2 regions of the Shewanella sp. cp20 genome follow, and region 2 is predicted to be linked to the other one. Evidence: riboswitches for the same ligand, from Rfam matches in the RefSeq annotation. Region 2 holds a riboswitch; the other holds the start of a gene.
What was found. A riboswitch is a leader RNA that binds a small molecule or an ion and turns the genes downstream of it on or off. The one in region 2 is predicted to bind lysine.
Positions count from the first base shown of each region.

Region 1 (3,328 bases), on a different contig from region 2:
AGCCTCGAAAATACTTCTTAGCGTGTTCCGGGTAACGGCTTCATCTTCAACGATCAGAATGTGCGGGTTTTGCATGTTTATTTACCTAATATTTGTTTAAAACTGTTCTAACCATGAGCGCTAGTTGGTGCTGCTGCGCCCTATCTGTCTTCGCGACAATTACTGAACTCACTTAGTGCTTTCATCAAAAAACTATTGATACAGCAACACACTTCATGATTAGTAAAGTATACGTATCTCTTTCAAAAGACACGCGAACTGCTATTCACTTCGATTAACAATAGTTGGGAATAGTTCCGTTAACTATTTAATATTTTCAAGTTTAAATGCTAAATCAGCCTAAGCTCACATTTTATACAGGAAATTGACTAACTTTTGATGACCTTGTCGCCGACAAGATGTAACAAAAAGTATTTCATCGTGAGATGAGTGGAAGTGAATCAACGAACTTATTGTACTCGTTTTAGTCATTTGTTAACAAATGAAATGTTAACAAAATTCCTTTGAGATTTGATGTAAGTCACATTGTTTTCCTTAGGTGTTTGATTTTAATGATATTAATAAAAATTCATAAAGTGACCTGCCTCACACCTCTAGGAAGGTGAGCGAATTTTGCTATAATCGACTGAATCTAATTTAGGAATATTTTAGTGATGAGCACAGCGAACGAACACTTTTGGCAATGCTATCAGCAAACGCAATTCTTACTCACTCAACCTTTCTCTCCCTCGTTATCATTTGCAATCATTACCGCTCATAATCCTAAAGGCCAACACCTTTCTCCCTCGCAAAACCGCCTCCTCGATAAACAGCTTCAACGTCATATTCAACGCCTGCAATACCCCTATCGTGCCCTGATCGGCGCCTCCAGCGATCGGGGGCATATGGAAAAGAGCTGGGCGGTCTCTATCGATAAGGCTGCCGCGGTGGATCTGGGAAAGGTGTTTAATCAAAACGCCATCTACTTTGTCGATAAGGATGAACTGCAACTGGTGCCTTGTCTGGCCGCGTATGATGAGGTCACCTTAGGTAAGTTTTCCGCAAGGGTCTGCCTGGTTAGCGAACTGCCGGACATTAGTCGTTAGGGCCTGCTGACCTTTTGAGCACAAATTTTGTTCTAATTGAGCACTTTCAAATCACGGCACGAGGCTTGTAGTATAGTTATTCTGTATAAATGCCGAGCAACAAAGAGTTGAACGTGCTCAAGACGAACTCTGCGGGCAGTGTCTGTATCATTTTTCTACTGCGTTATCGCTCATTGATGTAGCACACTACATTACAATCGCTCTGCCTTGTATAAAATCGATACAGAATGCTGCAAAAATGAACGCGAAAGGTCAACAGACCCTAGGGCCGTCTATGTTGAATGGCTTTCATCATGACTGGCTAAAATATCGTTGACTTTTTATTCGGTTGTTTGATAGTTTTCTTGCATCCTGATCGATAAGGTTAGTGATACAGAAGAGGAGCGTTAACTAGGTAGTAAGCCCGAGGAGTCCAAACTCCGTTGACGGTTTATGAGGGAGATTAACGCCGAGGTAAAGAGATGTTTGGTTTCATCTGTTTATCGGTCGACTGGGCTGAATCCCACCGATTGTCACCTGTTTTTTGGTGGAGAGCTTCTGGTGGCAATCGCTGTTTCCCGTCTTGGGGTGCGTCATCTTTGCACCAGGCTCTTCGAACGAAGTGAGTTCGGAGCGTATTCAATGTTATCTATTTCTTTCGTGTCATCGTCGGCTATTTGGGTTGAGGTGCGCTAATGTCTATTGTTGTTGCTAAGTTTGGTGGAACCTCTGTCGCCGATTATGAGGCGATGAACCGCTGTGCCGATATCGTATTGGCCAATCCCGATACCCGCGTTGTAGTCGTGAGCGCCTCGAGTGGTGTGACGAATCTCCTGGTGGAACTGACTCAGGAGCGTGTGGATTTTGAGCGTCGTCAGCAGTTACTCAAGGCGATTGCCTCTATTCAATATAAGATCCTCGACGAGCTGGGCCAGCCCCACGATGTGGCCGCGCGTCTCGATGCCATCTTAAGTAAGATTGCCAGCCTGAGTGAGTCGCTTTGCCAGCATCGCAGCAAGGCGACCATAGATGAATTATTGGCTCAGGGTGAGCAGTGCTCGTCTGTGCTCTTTGCTGCCGTGTTAAGAGAGAAGGGCGAGCGGGCGAGTGCCTTCGATGTACGTCAGGTGATGCGCACCGACAGTCATTTCGGCCGCGCCGAGCCGCAGATCGAGGCGGTAAAGCAGCTATGTACCGAGCACCTGCTACCACTGCTGGGAGAGCAGCGTATCGTGACTCAAGGCTTTATTGGCGCCGATGAGCAGGGGGCGACCACCACATTGGGCCGTGGTGGCAGTGACTATTCAGCCGCGCTGCTGGCCGAGGCGCTGGATGCTTCGGCGGTGGAGATCTGGACGGATGTGCCAGGCATCTTTACTACCGATCCAAGGCTGGCGCCCAATGCTCGCCCTATCCCAGAGATCAGTTTTAACGAGGCGGCCGAGATGGCAACCTTCGGCGCCAAGGTGCTGCATCCTGCCACCATATTACCAGCGGTTAGACACAAGATTCAGGTATTTGTCGGTTCCAGTAAGGCGCCTGAGCTTGGCGGCACCTGGATTCGTCATCAGGTGAACGACGAGCCTATTTATCGCGCCGTAGCGGTGCGACGCGACCAGACGCTACTCAATCTGCATAGCCTGCAGATGCTGCATGCCCAGGGCTTCCTGGCCGAAACCTTTGCCACCCTAGCAAGGCATAAGATCAGCGTGGATTTGATCACTACCTCAGAGGTAAACGTCTCGCTGACCTTAGATAAGACGGGATCAGATTCGGCAGGAAACAGCCTGCTGAGCGAGGCCTTGCTGCAGGAGTTGTCACAGCACTGCCGGGTGCGGGTAGAAGAGGGCTTGGCGCTGGTGGCGATCGTCGGCAATAAGATTGCCACTACGGCCGGTGTGTGTCGCCGGGTCTTCGAAGTACTCGAACCCCATAATGTGCGCATGATCTGTCAGGGGGCAAGCCCGCACAACCTGTGTGTCCTGGTGGCCGAGTCTGAGGCGGCTCAGGTGGTGAGTGCGCTGCATCAGAATCTTTTCGAAGGCCAATGATGAAACCAACTCGTTCTACGTTAAAGGTTGGCGAGCTCGCCACGGGTCAAGATCTCGAACTCAACCTGTTTGAGTTTGCCCCAGAGGTCGTGACAGGCCCGAGTGTCTATATTCAGGCGAATGTGCACGGCGCCGAGGTGCAGGGCAATGCGGTGATCTATCAGCTGATGCAGGCACTCGAAACCTGTGAGCTGCGCGGCAAGGTGACCCTGG
Region 1 is NZ_JPII01000027.1:59,827-63,154, forward strand. It holds gene arcA (two-component system response regulator ArcA) at 1-75, opposite strand, end outside; gene DB48_RS09835 (DUF3293 domain-containing protein) at 654-1,085, shown strand; lysine riboswitch at 1,454-1,630, shown strand; gene lysC (lysine-sensitive aspartokinase 3) at 1,760-3,115, shown strand; gene DB48_RS09845 (succinylglutamate desuccinylase/aspartoacylase family protein) at 3,115-3,328, shown strand, end outside.
Region 1: it holds a riboswitch for lysine, as region 2 does, so the genes downstream of both, lysC (lysine-sensitive aspartokinase 3) here and DB48_RS05665 (Na+/H+ antiporter NhaC family protein) in region 2, are expected to answer to the same signal.

Region 2 (3,328 bases):
AATGGCGATTCTAGTAATAGCAGAACATGATAATGCGACTTTAAAACTCGATACCGCCAAGGTAGTTGCTTGTGCTCAGGCGATCGGTAGCGAAGTCGATGTGATGGTGGCCGGTCATAACTGTGGCGCCGCAGTCGAGAGCGCCAAGCAGCTTGCCGGTGTGCGTCAGGTATTGGTGGCCGATAGCGCCGTTTATGCCAACGCCATCGCCGAAAACCTGTCATCGCTGATCGTTTCTGTGGCCAGCGAGTATCAACACATCCTGGCGGCGGCTTCGAGTGTCGGTAAAGATGCACTGCCACGCGTTGCGGCCCTTTTAGATGTGGCGCAGATCTCTGAAGTGGTTGAAGTGGTCAGCGAAGATACTTTCGTGCGTCCTATCTATGCCGGTAGTGCCATGGCGACGGTTCAGAGCCTGGATGCCATCAAGGTGATGACGGTTCGCGCCAGTGCCTTCGATGCGGTTGCCCAGGACGGTAGTGCCTCGGTGCAGACCCTGGATAACGAGTACAGCGGCGATGTCGAGTTTGTTTCGCAGACCCTGTCTGAGTCTGAGCGTCCCGATCTTGGTGCGGCCTCTGTTGTGGTTTCGGGTGGTCGTGCCATGGGCAGCGCCGAGAACTTTGCGATTCTCGAGCAGTTGGCCGATAAGCTGGGCGGTGCACTGGGTGCGTCTCGCGCCGCGGTTGACGCCGGTTATGTGCCAAACGATCTGCAGGTGGGTCAGACGGGTAAGATTGTCGCGCCGGACCTCTATATCGCCGTGGGTATTTCGGGTGCCATCCAGCACTTAGCGGGGATGAAAGATTCTAAGGTGATCGTGGCGATCAACAAAGATCCAGAGGCGCCAATCTTCCAGGTGGCCGACTATGGTCTGGAAGCGGATCTGTTCGAGGCAGTGCCTAAGCTACTCGAACTTATTTAATAAAATGTAAATGCTTGGTGAGCACTTTGGTGTTCATCTAAAATTTAGTGTGATATAGATCACGTGGAGCGGCTTTGAGGTAGCGTCCTTAAAGCCGCTTGTGTTTTTATGTGCCTCACGTTTGCCGATAGTGACATTGGCAGGCGTCCTGAGACGTAGAGGTGCATTAAATATCAGTAGTATTCGTTAGGGTGATGCCGTTAAGCGAATATGAAAGGATTTGGTGCCGAAGTGGTGGAGTTGATCAAGACTTGCCGCTGGGGCTGTCATCGAATAGAGGCAGCACTGCCATAGTGCTTCTTATCTGGATTGATAAGTGGAAGGTATACCGAGAATGGGTATCACTATGGAGCGCTACTGATAGGACAGGTGTAATATCTCATGCTATATCCCACCAGTTCAGTTGCCCTCCATTCGTATTTAAACGAAGACAATATTTTACAATGACAACTTTGAGTTATGCCGATTCGGCACTTTCTTTGCTGCCGCCCGTGGTGGCGATTCTGCTGGCGATCTTTACCCGCCGCGTCCTGCTCTCACTCGGTGTGGGGATCCTCCTGGGGGCAATGTTAATTGCCGATTTTTCACCGCTGGACATGGGCCAATACCTGGGACAACAGGTGGTGGGCCTGGTGTGGGATGATGGCGCCTTAAACAGCTGGAACGTCTATCTGCTGGGCTTCTTGATCCTACTTGGGATGATCACCGCACTCATTACCGTGAGCGGTGCCGCCAAGGCCTTTGCCGACTGGGCCCGTCAGCATATTCGTAATAAGCGCGATGCCAAGCTGCTCACCATGTTCCTGGGCTGCGTGGTCTTCATCGATGACTACTTCAACAGCCTGGTCGTGGGCAGCGTCGCCCGGCCGCTCACCGACAGATACTATATCTCCCGCAGCAAGCTGGCCTACCTGCTGGACTCGACCGCCGCACCTATTTGCGTGATCTCGCCCGTTTCCAGCTGGGGGGCGTACATCATCGCGCTGATCGGCGGCATACTCACCGCCCACGGCTTTGCCGACACCGGCCATCTGAGCGTGTTTATCCAGATGATCCCGATGAACTTCTATGCCATCTTCGCCCTGGTCTTGCTGCTATGTGTGGCCTTCATGGGGCTGGATGTGGGGCCGATGCGCCAGCATGAGCTAAACGCCCAGAAGGGTAACCTGTATGACGAGGCCAAGGGCCTGCCGCCAGGCGCCAACAGCGACCTGCCAGAGGCGGATTCGGGTAAGATCTTAGGCCTGTTCCTGCCAATTACCGTGCTGGTATTTGCCACCATCTACTTCATGATCGACAGCGGCGCCGCTGCGCTGGCCGCGGAAAACCTGCCCTTCAGCGTGATAGGGGCGTTCGAGAAGACGGATGTGGCCTCATCGCTCTTCTTCGGTGCCGTGATTGGTCTGGCTGCTACCCTAGTGCTGGTGGCCGTTCAGGGGCTGGACAAGGCGCTTATCTTTAAAGGCGTGCTGGCCGGGGCGCGCTCCATGTTGCCCGCCATCTATATTCTGCTGTTTGCCTGGACCATTTCCGGGGTGATCGGTCAGATGGAGACGGGTAAGTATATGGCGAGCCTGGCGACGGGTAACATTCCGTTCGCGCTGCTGCCTGCCGTGCTGTTCGTGCTGGCGGGTCTGACGGCCTTCTCTACCGGCACCAGCTGGGGCACCTTCGGTATCATGCTACCGATTGCCGCCGATATGGCCATGGGCACCCACACCAACATGATGCTGCCTATGCTGGCCTCAGTGCTGGCGGGCGCCGTGTTTGGCGATCACTGCTCGCCCATCTCGGATACGACTATCCTGTCGTCTACCGGAGCGAACTGTCACCACATAGACCATGTGCTGACTCAGCTACCCTATGCCCTCATCGTGGCGGGGATCAGCCTGGTAGGTTATACCGTGCTGGGCTTTACCGAGTCGGTTGGCGCGGGACTGGCCGCCTGTAGTGGGGTGTTTGTGGTGAGCATTCTGGTGCTGCGTCATAAGGCTAACCGTCCGGTTTAATACCAATCACAGTAAATATGTGATCAGAAATAGCGCAGGAAAAACGCTTGAGAACAAAGCAGGATTTTTAGATAAGTAGTTATTCTACAATTAAAAATACTGATACAGTTATCGAGCGTTTTAACAAGCTAGAATGATCAATTATTTATTACGATTTGTATAAGTGACCTGTCGATACCACACAGACAAGAAAAATGCCGCTCATGGAGCGGCATTTTTTATGGTTAATATTCCCCTTTAACGGGAATTCGCCTAGTTGAGACCACGGCGCTTTAGCAGCGCCTCAGTGGTCGGTGCCTGACCGCGGAAGGCCTTGTAGGCTTCCATCGGCGGGACGCTGTTACCCACTTCACGTATGGTCTTGCGATACTTCATGCCGATCTCGCGGTTTAGA
Region 2 is NZ_JPII01000017.1:225,804-229,131, forward strand. It holds gene DB48_RS05655 (electron transfer flavoprotein subunit beta/FixA family protein) at 1-1, shown strand, start outside; gene DB48_RS05660 (electron transfer flavoprotein subunit alpha/FixB family protein) at 2-925, shown strand; lysine riboswitch at 1,074-1,290, shown strand; gene DB48_RS05665 (Na+/H+ antiporter NhaC family protein) at 1,369-2,934, shown strand; partial or broken gene DB48_RS05670 (M3 family metallopeptidase) at 3,187-3,328, opposite strand, start outside.